One region of the Psychrobacillus sp. FSL K6-2836 genome, then DNA from elsewhere that is predicted to be linked to it. Evidence: a T-box and tRNA genes for the amino acid it is inferred to sense, from the RefSeq annotation. Region 1 holds a T-box; the other regions hold tRNA genes.
What was found. The T-box of region 1 lies ahead of ileS (isoleucine--tRNA ligase). A T-box ahead of a tRNA ligase gene usually reads a tRNA of that ligase, here a tRNA-Ile.

Region 1 (5,462 bases):
GAAGCATCAGAAGCGCAGCAATCAAGACCTCAGCATCAAAAACCTGTAGATAATAATATAAAACAGCAATCTGTTAAATCTGCACCTCAAGAGCGTAAATTCAATACGATTCCTAAAGAAGTGAATACTCCTAATCTTGTTAGTATTCAAAATGTACAAAAGTCATCCAAAGTAATATTGATAGAACCAAGAGTGTATGCAGAGGCACAAGATATATCTGAACACTTAAAAAGTAAAAAAGCTGTAATTGTAAATCTGCAACGTATAGATAAAGAGCAAGGAATTAGAATAATCGACTTTTTAAGTGGAACAGTGTACGCTTTAGGTGGAGACATACAAAGAATAGGTACGGATATATTCCTTTGTGCACCAGACTCAGTTGAAGTCGATGGTGCAATATCGGATTATTATTATAACGACCTAGATTAACAGAGGAGTAATTAACTTATGGGATTAGTTTTATATTTAATAAGTTGGGGTGTTCAAATTTATACGTATGCATTAATAGCATATATTTTAATGTCGTGGGTACCGAGCATTCAACAATCGAGTTTTGGTAAGTTTTTAGGAAGAATATGTGAACCATATTTGGAACCGTTTAGAAAGATTATTCCTCCACTAGGTATGATTGATATCTCACCTATTGTAGCAATTTTTGTATTAAACCTAGCAATGAAGGGTATATATTTTATAGCGTATACAATTCTCTAACCTCACTTACGTGGGGTTTTTTACTATACTAGAAAGGGAATATTATAATGGAAAATGTATTGCAACATTTTAGAAAAGAGGAGCAGCCTTTTATTGAACAGGTTGTGAGTATGATGCGGGAAGTAGAAGATAGATATGCTCCTAAGATAACGGACTTTCTCGATCCCAGACAGCAATTTATCGTTGATTCGATTCGTAGGCAATATGAAGATATTGGATCTACAGCAACAGGTGCTCTAGAAGATGCGGAGAGAAAAAGAGTTCTGCTGTTCCCTTCTTATTATACTCCATCAGATAACGATTTCTCTATGAGAGTAGTAGAAGTCCATTATCCTACTAAATTCGTAACATTAAAGCATAAGGATGTTCTTGGTTCGATGATGTCACTTGGAATTGATCGTAGCAAGTTTGGTGATATACGAGTACAGGATGGTTCCATTCAATTCGTTGTTGCATTAGAGGTGTTGGACTATGTTCGTGCTAACTTTACATCCATTGGGAAAGTGAAAGTTCATATAGACGAAATAGAAGATCCAATCGATTACTTTGTCCAGCAGGAGGAATGGATAACTGAGACTTTAACGGTTAGTTCCCTGCGATTAGACACGGTGATTGCCTCGGTTTTTAATATTTCTCGTCAAAAATCAGCAACCCTTATTCAAAGTGGAAAGGTTAAAGTGAACTGGTCAGAAAAAGATCAGGTATCTCTTGAATTACAAGAACTGGATTTACTTTCTATAAGAGGGCATGGAAGAGTAAAATTAATCATGATTGAGGGAAGAACAAAAAAAGATAAAATCCGACTACAAATAGGTAGGTTAGAACTAAAAAGTTAATTTTTATAAGAATATTTCAAATTTAGATGTATTCACCTTCTTAGAAATGTATAATGATAGAAAGAATAGTAGTAAAGGAGATGTTAAAATGCCACTAACACCACTTGATATACATAACAAGGAATTTAGTAAAGGATTTAGAGGATACAATGAAGACGAAGTAAATGAATTCCTAGATCAAATTATGAAAGACCTTGAAATTTTGATGAAAGAAAAAAAGGAATTAGAGACAAAGCTTAAAACTTCAAGCGAAAAGGTTGGTCATTTTACTTCGATTGAAGAAACATTACATAAGTCAATTGTCGTTGCTCAAGAGGCTGCAGAGGAAGTCCGTCGCAATTCACAAAAAGAAGCGAAGCTGATTGTGAAAGAGGCAGAGAAAAATGCTGACCGAATTGTTAATGAAGCACTAACAAAAGCTAGAAGGATTGCATTGGAAATCGAGGACTTGAAAAAACAGTCAAAGGTTTTCCGAAATCGTTTTAAAATGTTAGTCGAAGCCCAACTAGACTTGATCAACACAGATGACTGGAACCATTTAATGGAATATGATGTGGATACAGAAGCGATTGATCGTATATCAGCCACGGAAGATTAACATCTCTTGACTCATAGGCATACTTTACCTATAATAATTTCATATCATATAATATGCGTAGAAAAAGACGTCTAAATTTGTTTTCGACATAGCGACTTGAGGGTGGTGAGAGCTCAGGAAGAGAAACTTATTTAGGATATCACTTTGGAGCAAGGGCACTGAACTTTAGTAAGTGTCTTCGGTTAATGCCCCGTTATGGCATTCTAAGCGGCGATTTTTAAGTTAAATCGCAAGTAGGGTGGTACCGCGAGCATAACTCCTCGTCCCTTTTTGGGATGTGGAGTTTTTTTGTTTTCGGCACACCTTAGACAGTACTCATGCTTTTATTAATCAGGAGGTAATAAGATGGAATACAAAGACACATTATTAATGCCAAAGACAGAATTCCCTATGCGCGGAAACTTACCAGTGAAAGAATTAGATATTCAAGCAAAATGGGCAGAGCAGGATATTTATAAAAAGGTACAGGATCATACAAAAGGTCGACCATTTTTTGTATTGCATGATGGACCACCATATGCGAACGGCGATCTACATATGGGTCACGCATTAAACAAAGTACTAAAAGATATGATTGTCCGTCACAAGTCTATGGCAGGTTTTCATGCCCCGTATGTTCCAGGCTGGGATACACATGGTCTTCCAATCGAGCAAGCACTAACGAATAAAGGCGTAAAACGTAAGGAAATGTCTTTAGCTGAGTTTAGAAAGCTTTGTGAAGAATATGCCTATCAACAAATTGACAATCAACGCTCACAATTTAAACGTCTAGGTGTTCGTGGTGACTGGGATAATCCATATGTTACATTGACTCCCGCGTTTGAATCACGCCAAATAGAAGTATTCGGTGCTATGGCTAAAAAAGGATATATTTATAAAGGATTAAAGCCAGTTTACTGGTCACCATCAAGTGAATCCGCATTGGCTGAGGCTGAAATTGAATATCAAGATAAAAAATCGCCATCTATTTATGTAAGCTTTGAGGTGACAGAGGGTAAAGGTGTGCTTGAAGAAGGAACGAAATTTATCATTTGGACTACAACACCTTGGACAATTCCTGCAAACCAAGCTATTTCTCTACATCCTAAAGTGGAGTACGCTGTTGTTAATACGAAAGGCTCTAATTTTGTTGTTGCATTAGATTTAGTAAAATCTGTAGCGGAAGAATTAGGCTGGGAAGAATATACAGTAGAACGTACGATTGAAGGGAAAGAAATGGACCGTCTGGTTGCTAAGCATCCATTATACGATCGTGATTCACTTATCATTTTAGGAGAACATGTAACAACTGAGTCTGGTACTGGATGTGTTCATACAGCTCCTGGTCACGGGGAAGATGACTTTTACGTAGGTAAAGCTTACGGATTAGATGTTCTTTGTCCAGTTGATGATCGTGGTGTAATGACTGATGAAGCACCTGGTTTTGAAGGGTTATTTTATGACACAGCCAACAAAGCAATTACAGAGGCGTTAGAGGCTGCTGGTGCACTTGAAAAACTTACATTCTTTACACATTCATATCCGCATGACTGGCGTACGAAAAAACCAGTTATTTATCGTGCTACAGCGCAATGGTTTGCTTCTATTGAAGCGTTTAGAGATGAATTGCTACAAGCAATTCGAGATACAAAATTCACACCTGCATGGGGAGAGACTCGTCTATTTAATATGATTCGTGATCGTGGAGACTGGTGTATTTCACGCCAACGTGTTTGGGGAGTTCCAATTCCAGTGTTTTATGGAGAAGATGGAGAACCAATTCTGACAGAAGAAACCATTTCTCATGTTTCTAAATTATTCCGTGAACATGGTTCAAATATTTGGTTTGAAAAAGAAGCGAAGGAATTATTACCAGAAGGATTTACACATATTGGAAGTCCTAACGGTATCTTTACAAAAGAAACAGATATCATGGATGTTTGGTTTGATTCGGGTTCATCTCATCAAGGTGTTCTAGAAGAACGTGAGGATTTAGTATTCCCAGCTGACTTATACCTAGAGGGGTCCGATCAGTATCGTGGATGGTTTAACTCTTCTCTAATCACTAGTACGGCTATGTTTGGTCACGCTCCTTATAAAGGTTTGTTAAGCCATGGTTTCACGTTGGATGGAAATGGTCGTAAAATGAGTAAATCATTAGGAAACGTTATTGTTCCTGCTAAAGTGATAAATCAGTTAGGTGCAGATATTGTACGTTTATGGGTAGCTTCCGTGGATTATACAGCTGATGTACGTGTTTCTGATGCGATCTTCAAACAAGTTTCCGAAGTATATCGTAAAATCCGTAACACATTCCGATTCTTACATGGTAATATCAGTGATTTCCATCCTGTTAATAATCGTGTGGAATTTAAAGATCTTCGTGAAGTAGATCAATATATGTACATGAAGCTTCAAGAAGTTATTACTAGTGTAAACGCTGCATATGATCGCTATGATTTTGCAAGTGTATACCATACAGTGAATAATTTTGTATCAAGTGAACTAAGTTCATTCTACTTAGATATTGCAAAAGATGTTGTATATATTTATGGAGAAGACCATCCAGATCGTCGTGCTATGCAAACAGTTATGTACGATACATTATTAGCGTTATTAAAATTAGTAACGCCGATCCTACCGCATACTACAGATGAACTTTGGGCTTATTTAGAGCATGAAACAGCGGAAAGCATTCAGTTAACAGATATGCCAGAAGCAGTAGATTATCCAGAATTCAAAGAGTTAGCAGCTAAGTGGGATAAAATTATGGAACTACGTGATGATGTATTAAAAGCATTAGAAGAAGCACGTAATGCAAAAACAATCGGTAAATCATTAGAAGCAAAAGTAGCTTTGTATGTAAATGATGATTATAGAGCATTATTTGAAACGGATGCGATTGACTTTGCACAATTGTTTATCGTTTCTAAGTTTGAATTAGGTGGTTCCACTTCTGAAGCACCAGCAGACAGCTTGGCATTAGAGCATGCTTCTGTTGTAGTAGAAAAAGCAGACGGTGAAAAATGTGAACGTTGCTGGACAATTTCCGAAACAGTTGGAACAAGCGAAGCACATCCAACTTTATGTGCACGTTGCGCAGAGGTTGTAGTGACATTGTAAACAAGTATAGAAAATGTGATCCGACTTTTAGTTGGATCACATTTTTTTCGGTCAGGGATAAGAATATTAGATATTGGTATGAAAATGAGGCTAATGATTTCCGTTTCAGGCGAACGCTTTCCGTGAGCGTTGCCTCAGCCTCCTCGCTTCGCTGTGGGGTCTTCGACTTGCACTCCAGTCAATCGGATAAGTAGTACTCATTAGGAAAATAAAAC
Region 2 (5,462 bases), 1.4 Mb from region 1:
ACATCCTGGTTGTCTAAGCAACGCCACATCCTTTTCCACTTAACAAATACTTTGGGACCTTAGCTGGTGGTCTGGGCTGTTTCCCTCTTGACTACGGATCTTATCACTCGCAGTCTGACTCCCAAACATAAATCATTGGCATTCGGAGTTTGTCTGAATTCGGTAACCCGGGATGGGCCCCTAGTCCAAACAGTGCTCTACCTCCAAGATTCTAACGTTTGAGGCTAGCCCTAAAGCTATTTCGGAGAGAACCAGCTATCTCCAGGTTCGATTGGAATTTCTCCGCTACCCACACCTCATCCCCGCACTTTTCAACGTGCGTGGGTTCGGACCTCCAGTAAGTGTTACCTTACCTTCATCCTGGACATGGGTAGATCACCTGGTTTCGGGTCTACGACCACATACTCATTCGCCCTATTCAGACTCGCTTTCGCTGCGGCTCCGTCTTCTCAACTTAACCTTGCATGTAATCGTAACTCGCCGGTTCATTCTACAAAAGGCACGCTATCACCCATTAACGGGCTCTAACTACTTGTAGGCACACGGTTTCAGGATCTATTTCACTCCCCTTCCGGGGTGCTTTTCACCTTTCCCTCACGGTACTGGTTCACTATCGGTCACTAGGTAGTATTTAGCCTTGGGAGATGGTCCTCCCGGATTCCGACGGAATTTCACGTGTTCCGCCGTACTCAGGATACACTCAAGAGAGAATGAATTTTGGACTACGGGGCTTTTACCCTATCCTGCGGACCTTTCCAGATCGCTTCGTCTAACTCATTCCTTTGTAACTCTATGTAGAGTGTCCTACAACCCCAAGAGGCAAGCCTCTTGGTTTGGGCTATTCCCGTTTCGCTCGCCGCTACTCAGGGAATCGATTTTTCTTTCTCTTCCTCCAGGTACTTAGATGTTTCAGTTCCCTGGGTGTGTCTCAGATGCGCTATGTATTCACGCAAATGTACTGCTCCATTACGAACAGTGGGTTTCCCCATTCGGAAATCTCCGGATCAAAGCTCACTTACAGCTCCCCGAAGCATATCGGTGTTAGTGCCGTCCTTCGTCGACTCCTAGTGCCAAGGCATTCACCGTGCGCCCTTATTAACTTAACCTAAAAGTTAAAAAGTCTTACACGTCATGATTACGTAAATAATCACAACAGAATTTCTTGTTGTTTATTGTTTCAATGTCGTTTTATCCAGTTTTCAAAGAACAAAGGTTTTGCCCTTTGCGACGAATAATCGCAGAAGCAAATTATAAATTTTTGGTGGAGCCTAGCGGGATCGAACCGCTGACCTCCTGCGTGCAAGGCAGGCGCTCTCCCAGCTGAGCTAAGGCCCCGAAACAAAAAAAGGGTATGGTGGGCCTAAATGGACTCGAACCATCGACCTCACGCTTATCAGGCGTGCGCTCTAACCAGCTGAGCTATAGGCCCTCTTTGAATTTCCATATATTAATATGAACATTCAAAACTGAACTGCAAAACGTTAAGATACAGATAAAAATCTGTATTCCGATATTATCCTTAGAAAGGAGGTGATCCAGCCGCACCTTCCGATACGGCTACCTTGTTACGACTTCACCCCAATCATCTGTCCCACCTTCGGCGGCTGGCTCCCGTAAGGGTTACCCCACCGACTTCGGGTGTTACAAACTCTCGTGGTGTGACGGGCGGTGTGTACAAGGCCCGGGAACGTATTCACCGTGGCATGCTGATCCACGATTACTAGCGATTCCGGCTTCATGTAGGCGAGTTGCAGCCTACAATCCGAACTGAGAACGGTTTTATGGGATTTGCTCACCCTCGCGGGGTTGCGACCCTCTGTACCGTCCATTGTAGCACGTGTGTAGCCCAGGTCATAAGGGGCATGATGATTTGACGTCATCCCCACCTTCCTCCGGTTTATCACCGGCAGTCACCTTAGAGTGCCCAACTAAATGCTGGCAACTAAGATCAAGGGTTGCGCTCGTTGCGGGACTTAACCCAACATCTCACGACACGAGCTGACGACAACCATGCACCACCTGTCACCGCTGTCCCCGAAGGGAAAACTCTATCTCTAGAGCGGTCAGCGGGATGTCAAGACCTGGTAAGGTTCTTCGCGTTGCTTCGAATTAAACCACATGCTCCACCGCTTGTGCGGGCCCCCGTCAATTCCTTTGAGTTTCAGTCTTGCGACCGTACTCCCCAGGCGGAGTGCTTAATGCGTTAGCTGCAGCACTAAGGGGCGGAAACCCCCTAACACTTAGCACTCATCGTTTACGGCGTGGACTACCAGGGTATCTAATCCTGTTTGCTCCCCACGCTTTCGCGCCTCAGCGTCAGTTACAGACCAGAAAGCCGCCTTCGCCACTGGTGTTCCTCCAAATCTCTACGCATTTCACCGCTACACTTGGAATTCCGCTTTCCTCTTCTGTACTCAAGTCCCCCAGTTTCCAATGACCTTCCACGGTTGAGCCGTGGGATTTCACATCAGACTTAAAGGACCGCCTGCGCGCGCTTTACGCCCAATAATTCCGGACAACGCTTGCCACCTACGTATTACCGCGGCTGCTGGCACGTAGTTAGCCGTGGCTTTCTAATGAGGTACCGTCAAGGTACGAGCAGTTACTCTCGTACTTGTTCTTCCCTCACAACAGAGTTTTACGATCCGAAAACCTTCTTCACTCACGCGGCATTGCTCCATCAGACTTTCGTCCATTGTGGAAGATTCCCTACTGCTGCCTCCCGTAGGAGTCTGGGCCGTGTCTCAGTCCCAGTGTGGCCGATCACCCTCTCAGGTCGGCTACGCATCGTCGCCTTGGTGAGCCGTTACCTCACCAACTAGCTAATGCGCCGCGGGCCCATCCTGTAGTGACAGCCGAGACCGTCTTTTAACATTTCCCCATGTGAGGAAATGGATTATTCGGTATTAGCCCCGGTTTCCCGGAGTTATCCCAATCTACAGGGCAGGTTGCCCACGTGTTACTCACCCGTCCGCCGCTAAATCAGAAGAAGCAAGCTTCTTCGTCATTCGCTCGACTTGCATGTATTAGGCATGCCGCCAGCGTTCGTCCTGAGCCAGGATCAAACTCTCCATAATAGAGAACTTAAAAAGCTCATTTTGTTTTGCTGGCATCATCATTAAATGATGTCAAAATTGTTTTGCTTATCATTCTAACAAGTTAGCTGATAAGCTGTATGTCTTAACGTTTTGCATGTTCAGTTTTCAATGTTCATGGTGGAGCCTAGCGGGATCGAACCGCTGACCTCCTGCGTGCAAGGCAGGCGCTCTCCCAGCTGAGCTAAGGCCCCTAAAATAATAACTGGTCGGGAAGACAGGATTCGAACCTGCGACCCCTTGGTCCCAAACCAAGTGCTCTACCAAGCTGAGCTACTTCCCGTTATATGGTGCGCTCGGCAGGACTCGAACCTGCAACCTCTTGATTCGTAGTCAAGTGCTCTATCCAATTGAGCTACGAGCGCAATGTTTCATAAAAGTGGTGCCGAGGACCGGAATCGAACCGGTACGGTAGTCACCTACCGCAGGATTTTAAGTCCTGTGCGTCTGCCAGTTCCGCCACCCCGGCACTTTAATGAATCTTTGGAGCGGAAGACGAGGTTCGAACTCGCGACCCCCACCTTGGCAAGGTGGTGTTCTACCACTGAACTACTTCCGCTCGGTTATTAAATTAAATGGTGCGGGTGAAGGGAGTCGAACCCCCACGCCTTGCGGCGCTAGATCCTAAGTCTAGTGCGTCTGCCAGTTCCGCCACACCCGCAATATATATTCACTATAAAAAGTGATGAGCCATGTAGGATTCGAACCTACGACCCTCTGATTAAAAGTCAGATGCTCTACCAACTGAGCTAATGGCTCGAAAAATGGTGCCGGAGAAAGGACTTGAACCCTCAACCTACTGATTACAAGTCAGTTGCTCTACCAGTTGAGCTACTCCGGCAGGAGTAAATATATGGTGGAGGATGACGGGCTCGAACCGCCGACCCTCTGCTTGTAAGGCAGATGCTCTCCCAGCTGAGCTAATCCTCCATGGGAAATATAATTTTATTGCAAGCCCAGCGACGTCCTACTCTCACAGGGGGAGACCCCCAACTACCATCGGCGCTGAAGAGCTTAACTTCCGTGTTCGGTATGGGAACGGGTGTGACCTCTTCGCCATCATCACTAGACTTGAATACTTTTGAAAGACATGTTTTATTATAACAACTCTGTAGAATAATGCAAGAGTTATTTAATAAAAATTTATTCTTTCAAAACTGGATAAACGACATTGTTACGATAAACAAATTTGGTTAAGTCCTCGATCGATTAGTATTCGTCAGCTGCACGTGTCGCCACGCTTCCACCCCGAACCTATCTACCTCATCGTCTTTGAGGGATCTTACTTACTTGCGTAATGGGAAATCTCATCTTGAGGGGGGCTTCGTGCTTAGATGCTTTCAGCACTTATCCCGTCCACACATAGCTACCCAGCGATGCTCTTGGCAGAACAACTGGTACACCAGCGGTGTGTCCATCCCGGTCCTCTCGTACTAAGGACAGCTCCTCTCAAATTTCCTACGCCCACGACGGATAGGGACCGAACTGTCTCACGACGTTCTGAACCCAGCTCGCGTACCGCTTTAATGGGCGAACAGCCCAACCCTTGGGACCGACTACAGCCCCAGGATGCGATGAGCCGACATCGAGGTGCCAAACCTCCCCGTCGATGTGGACTCTTGGGGGAGATAAGCCTGTTATCCCCGGGGTAGCTTTTATCCGTTGAGCGATGGCCCTTCCATGCGGAACCACCGGATCACTAAGCCCGTCTTTCGACCCTGCTCGACTTGTAGGTCTCGCAGTCAAGCTCCCTTCTGCCTTTACACTCTTCGAATGATTTCCAACCATTCTGAGGGAACCTTTGGGCGCCTCCGTTACACTTTAGGAGGCGACCGCCCCAGTCAAACTACCCGCCTGACACTGTCTCCTACCCGGGTTACGGGTATGGGTTAGAATTTCAATACAACCAGGGCAGTATCCCACCGACGCCTCCTCCGAAGCTGGCGCTCCGGGCTCTATGGCTCCTGCCTATCCTGTACAAGTTGCACCAAAATTCAATATCAAGCTATAGTAAAGCTCCACGGGGTCTTTCCGTCCTGTCGCGGGTAACCTGCATCTTCACAGGTACTATAATTTCACCGAGTCTCTCGTTGAGACAGTGCCCAGATCGTTACGCCTTTCGTGCGGGTCGGAACTTACCCGACAAGGAATTTCGCTACCTTAGGACCGTTATAGTTACGGCCGCCGTTTACTGGGGCTTCAATTCGCACCTTCGCTTGCGCTAAGCACTCCTCTTAACCTTCCAGCACCGGGCAGGCGTCAGCCCCTATACTTCACCTTACGGTTTTGCAGAGACCTGTGTTTTTGCTAAACAGTCGCCTGGGCCTATTCACTGCGGCTCTTCAAGGCTATTCACCCTAAAGAGCA
Region 3 (5,462 bases), 2.5 Mb from region 1:
GCGTACGTGACTGACCGAACGAGTGAAGCTGACAAAGCAATGTGCTGCGTAACGTCATCCAGATCTTATGGAGAGTTTGATCCTGGCTCAGGACGAACGCTGGCGGCATGCCTAATACATGCAAGTCGAGCGAATGACGAAGAAGCTTGCTTCTTCTGATTTAGCGGCGGACGGGTGAGTAACACGTGGGCAACCTGCCCTGTAGATTGGGATAACTCCGGGAAACCGGGGCTAATACCGAATAATCCATTTCCTCACATGGGGAAATGTTAAAAGACGGTCTCGGCTGTCACTACAGGATGGGCCCGCGGCGCATTAGCTAGTTGGTGAGGTAACGGCTCACCAAGGCGACGATGCGTAGCCGACCTGAGAGGGTGATCGGCCACACTGGGACTGAGACACGGCCCAGACTCCTACGGGAGGCAGCAGTAGGGAATCTTCCACAATGGACGAAAGTCTGATGGAGCAATGCCGCGTGAGTGAAGAAGGTTTTCGGATCGTAAAACTCTGTTGTGAGGGAAGAACAAGTACGAGAGTAACTGCTCGTACCTTGACGGTACCTCATTAGAAAGCCACGGCTAACTACGTGCCAGCAGCCGCGGTAATACGTAGGTGGCAAGCGTTGTCCGGAATTATTGGGCGTAAAGCGCGCGCAGGCGGTCCTTTAAGTCTGATGTGAAATCCCACGGCTCAACCGTGGAAGGTCATTGGAAACTGGGGGACTTGAGTACAGAAGAGGAAAGCGGAATTCCAAGTGTAGCGGTGAAATGCGTAGAGATTTGGAGGAACACCAGTGGCGAAGGCGGCTTTCTGGTCTGTAACTGACGCTGAGGCGCGAAAGCGTGGGGAGCAAACAGGATTAGATACCCTGGTAGTCCACGCCGTAAACGATGAGTGCTAAGTGTTAGGGGGTTTCCGCCCCTTAGTGCTGCAGCTAACGCATTAAGCACTCCGCCTGGGGAGTACGGTCGCAAGACTGAAACTCAAAGGAATTGACGGGGGCCCGCACAAGCGGTGGAGCATGTGGTTTAATTCGAAGCAACGCGAAGAACCTTACCAGGTCTTGACATCCCGCTGACCGCTCTAGAGATAGAGTTTTCCCTTCGGGGACAGCGGTGACAGGTGGTGCATGGTTGTCGTCAGCTCGTGTCGTGAGATGTTGGGTTAAGTCCCGCAACGAGCGCAACCCTTGATCTTAGTTGCCAGCATTCAGTTGGGCACTCTAAGGTGACTGCCGGTGATAAACCGGAGGAAGGTGGGGATGACGTCAAATCATCATGCCCCTTATGACCTGGGCTACACACGTGCTACAATGGACGGTACAGAGGGTCGCAACCCCGCGAGGGTGAGCAAATCCCATAAAACCGTTCTCAGTTCGGATTGTAGGCTGCAACTCGCCTACATGAAGCCGGAATCGCTAGTAATCGTGGATCAGCATGCCACGGTGAATACGTTCCCGGGCCTTGTACACACCGCCCGTCACACCACGAGAGTTTGTAACACCCGAAGTCGGTGGGGTAACCCTTACGGGAGCCAGCCGCCGAAGGTGGGACAGATGATTGGGGTGAAGTCGTAACAAGGTAGCCGTATCGGAAGGTGCGGCTGGATCACCTCCTTTCTAAGGATAATATCGGAATACAGATCTTTATCTGTATCTTAACGTTTTGCAGTTCAGTTTTGAATGTTCATATTTATATATGGAAATTCAAAGAGGGCCTATAGCTCAGCTGGTTAGAGCGCACGCCTGATAAGCGTGAGGTCGATGGTTCGAGTCCATTTAGGCCCACCATACCTTTTTAAATTTCGGGGCCTTAGCTCAGCTGGGAGAGCGCCTGCCTTGCACGCAGGAGGTCAGCGGTTCGATCCCGCTAGGCTCCACCAAATTTATAATTTGCTTCTGCGATTATTCGTCGCAAAGGGCAAAACCTTTGTTCTTTGAAAACTGGATAAAACGACATTGAAACAATAAACAACAAGAAATTCAAGTTGTGGTTACTTCGGTAATCATAACGTGTAAGACTTTTTAACTTTTAGGTTAAGTTAATAAGGGCGCACGGTGAATGCCTTGGCACTAGGAGTCGACGAAGGACGGCACTAACACCGATATGCTTCGGGGAGCTGTAAGTGAGCTTTGATCCGGAGATTTCCGAATGGGGAAACCCACTGTTCGTAATGGAGCAGTACATTTGCGTGAATACATAGCGCATCTGAGACACACCCAGGGAACTGAAACATCTAAGTACCTGGAGGAAGAGAAAGAAAAATCGATTCCCTGAGTAGCGGCGAGCGAAACGGGAATAGCCCAAACCAAGAGGCTTGCCTCTTGGGGTTGTAGGACACTCTACATAGAGTTACAAAGGAATGAGTTAGACGAAGCGATCTGGAAAGGTCCGCAGGATAGGGTAAAAGCCCCGTAGTCCAAAATTCATTCTCTCTTGAGTGTATCCTGAGTACGGCGGAACACGTGAAATTCCGTCGGAATCCGGGAGGACCATCTCCCAAGGCTAAATACTACCTAGTGACCGATAGTGAACCAGTACCGTGAGGGAAAGGTGAAAAGCACCCCGGAAGGGGAGTGAAATAGATCCTGAAACCGTGTGCCTACAAGTAGTTAGAGCCCGTTAATGGGTGATAGCGTGCCTTTTGTAGAATGAACCGGCGAGTTACGATTACATGCAAGGTTAAGTTGAGAAGACGGAGCCGCAGCGAAAGCGAGTCTGAATAGGGCGAATGAGTATGTGGTCGTAGACCCGAAACCAGGTGATCTACCCATGTCCAGGATGAAGGTAAGGTAACACTTACTGGAGGTCCGAACCCACGCACGTTGAAAAGTGCGGGGATGAGGTGTGGGTAGCGGAGAAATTCCAATCGAACCTGGAGATAGCTGGTTCTCTCCGAAATAGCTTTAGGGCTAGCCTCAAACGTTAGAATCTTGGAGGTAGAGCACTGTTTGGACTAGGGGCCCATCCCGGGTTACCGAATTCAGACAAACTCCGAATGCCAATGATTTATGTTTGGGAGTCAGACTGCGAGTGATAAGATCCGTAGTCAAGAGGGAAACAGCCCAGACCACCAGCTAAGGTCCCAAAGTATTTGTTAAGTGGAAAAGGATGTGGCGTTGCTTAGACAACCAGGATGTTGGCTTAGAAGCAGCCATCATTTAAAGAGTGCGTAATAGCTCACTGGTCGAGTGACGCTGCGCCGAAAATGTATCGGGGCTAAACAAATCACCGAAGCTGTGGATTGATACCTTTGGTATCAGTGGTAGGAGAGCGTTCTAAGGGCGTTGAAGTCAGACCGGAAGGACTGGTGGAGCGCTTAGAAGTGAGAATGCCGGTATGAGTAGCGAAAGACGGGTGAGAATCCCGTCCACCGTATGACTAAGGTTTCCTGAGGAAGGCTCGTCCGCTCAGGGTTAGTCGGGACCTAAGCCGAGGCCGATAGGCGTAGGCGATGGATAACAGGTTGATATTCCTGTACCACCAAACCACCGTTTGAGTAATGGGGGGACGCAGAAGGATAGGGTAAGCATGCTGTTGGTTATGCATGTCCAAGCAGTAAGGTGTGAATGTAGGCAAATCCGCATTCTATAACATTGAGCTGTGATGGCGAGGACGTATGTCCGGAGTTCCTGATTTCACACTGCCAAGAAAAGCCTCTAGCGAGGTGATAGGTGCCCGTACCGCAAACCGACACAGGTAGTCGAGGAGAGAATCCTAAGGTGAGCGAGAGAACTCTCGTTAAGGAACTCGGCAAAATGACCCCGTAACTTCGGGAGAAGGGGTGCTCTTTAGGGTGAATAGCCTTGAAGAGCCGCAGTGAATAGGCCCAGGCGACTGTTTAGCAAAAACACAGGTCTCTGCAAAACCGTAAGGTGAAGTATAGGGGCTGACGCCTGCCCGGTGCTGGAAGGTTAAGAGGAGTGCTTAGCGCAAGCGAAGGTGCGAATTGAAGCCCCAGTAAACGGCGGCCGTAACTATAACGGTCCTAAGGTAGCGAAATTCCTTGTCGGGTAAGTTCCGACCCGCACGAAAGGCGTAACGATCTGGGCACTGTCTCAACGAGAGACTCGGTGAAATTATAGTACCTGTGAAGATGCAGGTTACCCGCGACAGGACGGAAAGACCCCGTGGAGCTTTACTATAGCTTGATATTGAATTTTGGTGCAACTTGTACAGGATAGGCAGGAGCCATAGAGCCCGGAGCGCCAGCTTCGGAGGAGGCGTCGGTGGGATACTGCCCTGGTTGTATTGAAATTCTAACCCATACCCGTAACCCGGGTAGGAGACAGTGTCAGGCGGGTAGTTTGACTGGGGCGGTCGCCTCCTAAAGTGTAACGGAGGCGCCCAAAGGTTCCCTCAGAATGGTTGGAAATCATTCGAAGAGTGTAAAGGCAGAAGGGAGCTTGACTGCGAGACCTACAAGTCGAGCAGGGTCGAAAGACGGGCTTAGTGATCCGGTGGTTCCGCATGGAAGGGCCATCGCTCAACGGATAAAAGCTACCCCGGGGATAACAGGCTTATCTCCCCCAAGAGTCCACATCGACGGGGAGGTTTGGCACCTCGATGTCGGCTCATCGCATCCTGGGGCTGTAGTCGGTCCCAAGGGTTGGGCTGTTCGCCCATTAAAGCGGTACGCGAGCTGGGTTCAGAACGTCGTGAGACAGTTCGGTCCCTATCCGTCGTGGGCGTAGGAAATTTGAGAGGAGCTGTCCTTAGTACGAGAGGACCGGGATGGACACACCGCTGGTGTACCAGTTGTTCTGCCAAGAGCATCGCTGGGTAGCTATGTGTGGACGGGATAAGTGCTGAAAGCATCTAAGCACGAAGCCCCCCTCAAGATGAGATTTCCCATTACGCAAGTAAGTAAGATCCCTCAAAGACGATGAGGTAGATAGGTTCGGGGTGGAAGCGTGGCGACACGTGCAGCTGACGAATACTAATCGATCGAGGACTTAACCAAATTTGTTTCAGTTCCAATGTCGTTTATCCAGTTTTGAAAGTACAAAAAAAATATAAAAAAAGCTTGAAATAATATATAGTTTTGGTATAATAAATATTGTCTTTCAAATTAATAATGTCTAGTGATGATGGCGAAGAGGTCACACCCGTTCCCTTACCGAACACGGAAGTTAAGCTCTTCAGCGCCGATGGTAGTTGGGGGTCTCCCCCTGTGAGAGTAGGACGTCGCTAGGCTGTATTATTCCGAAGTAGCTCAGTGGTAGAGCAATCGACTGTTAATCGATTGGTCGTAGGTTCGAGTCCTACCTTCGGAGCCATTTAAGGAGAGCTGTCCGAGTGGCCGAAGGAGCACGATTGGAAATCGTGTAGGCGGGTTAAACTGTCTCAAGGGTTCAAATCCCTTGCTCTCCGCCAGATAAGTTTTCCACATAAAAGAATGGCCCCTTGGTCAAGCGGTTAAGACACCGCCCTTTCACGGCGGTAACACGGGTTCGAATCCCG

Region 2: it has a tRNA-Ile gene. The T-box ahead of ileS (isoleucine--tRNA ligase) is inferred to sense a tRNA for this amino acid. The anticodon was not compared.
Region 3: it has a tRNA-Ile gene. The T-box ahead of ileS (isoleucine--tRNA ligase) is inferred to sense a tRNA for this amino acid. The anticodon was not compared.

What each region holds. Positions count from the first base shown of each region.
Region 1 covers NZ_JBBOOM010000001.1:727,657-733,118, reverse strand. Annotated here, with positions in the region: gene MKY37_RS03625 (cell division protein SepF) at 1-429, shown strand, start outside; gene MKY37_RS03620 (YggT family protein) at 448-711, shown strand; gene MKY37_RS03615 (YlmH family RNA-binding protein) at 759-1,547, shown strand; gene MKY37_RS03610 (DivIVA domain-containing protein) at 1,636-2,145, shown strand; T-box leader at 2,195-2,416, shown strand; gene ileS (isoleucine--tRNA ligase) at 2,491-5,247, shown strand.
Region 2 covers NZ_JBBOOM010000001.1:2,098,978-2,104,439, forward strand. Annotated here, with positions in the region: rRNA gene MKY37_RS09730 (23S ribosomal RNA) at 1-1,106, opposite strand, end outside; tRNA gene MKY37_RS09735 (tRNA-Ala) at 1,260-1,335, opposite strand; tRNA gene MKY37_RS09740 (tRNA-Ile) at 1,353-1,429, opposite strand; rRNA gene MKY37_RS09745 (16S ribosomal RNA) at 1,524-3,077, opposite strand; tRNA gene MKY37_RS09750 (tRNA-Ala) at 3,214-3,289, opposite strand; tRNA gene MKY37_RS09755 (tRNA-Pro) at 3,302-3,378, opposite strand; tRNA gene MKY37_RS09760 (tRNA-Arg) at 3,384-3,460, opposite strand; tRNA gene MKY37_RS09765 (tRNA-Leu) at 3,476-3,564, opposite strand; tRNA gene MKY37_RS09770 (tRNA-Gly) at 3,580-3,654, opposite strand; tRNA gene MKY37_RS09775 (tRNA-Leu) at 3,672-3,756, opposite strand; tRNA gene MKY37_RS09780 (tRNA-Lys) at 3,782-3,854, opposite strand; tRNA gene MKY37_RS09785 (tRNA-Thr) at 3,861-3,936, opposite strand; tRNA gene MKY37_RS09790 (tRNA-Val) at 3,950-4,025, opposite strand; rRNA gene rrf (5S ribosomal RNA) at 4,050-4,165, opposite strand; rRNA gene MKY37_RS09800 (23S ribosomal RNA) at 4,285-5,462, opposite strand, start outside.
Region 3 covers NZ_JBBOOM010000001.1:3,236,581-3,242,042, forward strand. Annotated here, with positions in the region: rRNA gene MKY37_RS15435 (16S ribosomal RNA) at 65-1,618, shown strand; tRNA gene MKY37_RS15440 (tRNA-Ile) at 1,713-1,789, shown strand; tRNA gene MKY37_RS15445 (tRNA-Ala) at 1,806-1,881, shown strand; rRNA gene MKY37_RS15450 (23S ribosomal RNA) at 2,034-4,962, shown strand; rRNA gene rrf (5S ribosomal RNA) at 5,080-5,195, shown strand; tRNA gene MKY37_RS15460 (tRNA-Asn) at 5,204-5,278, shown strand; tRNA gene MKY37_RS15465 (tRNA-Ser) at 5,284-5,375, shown strand; tRNA gene MKY37_RS15470 (tRNA-Glu) at 5,400-5,462, shown strand, end outside.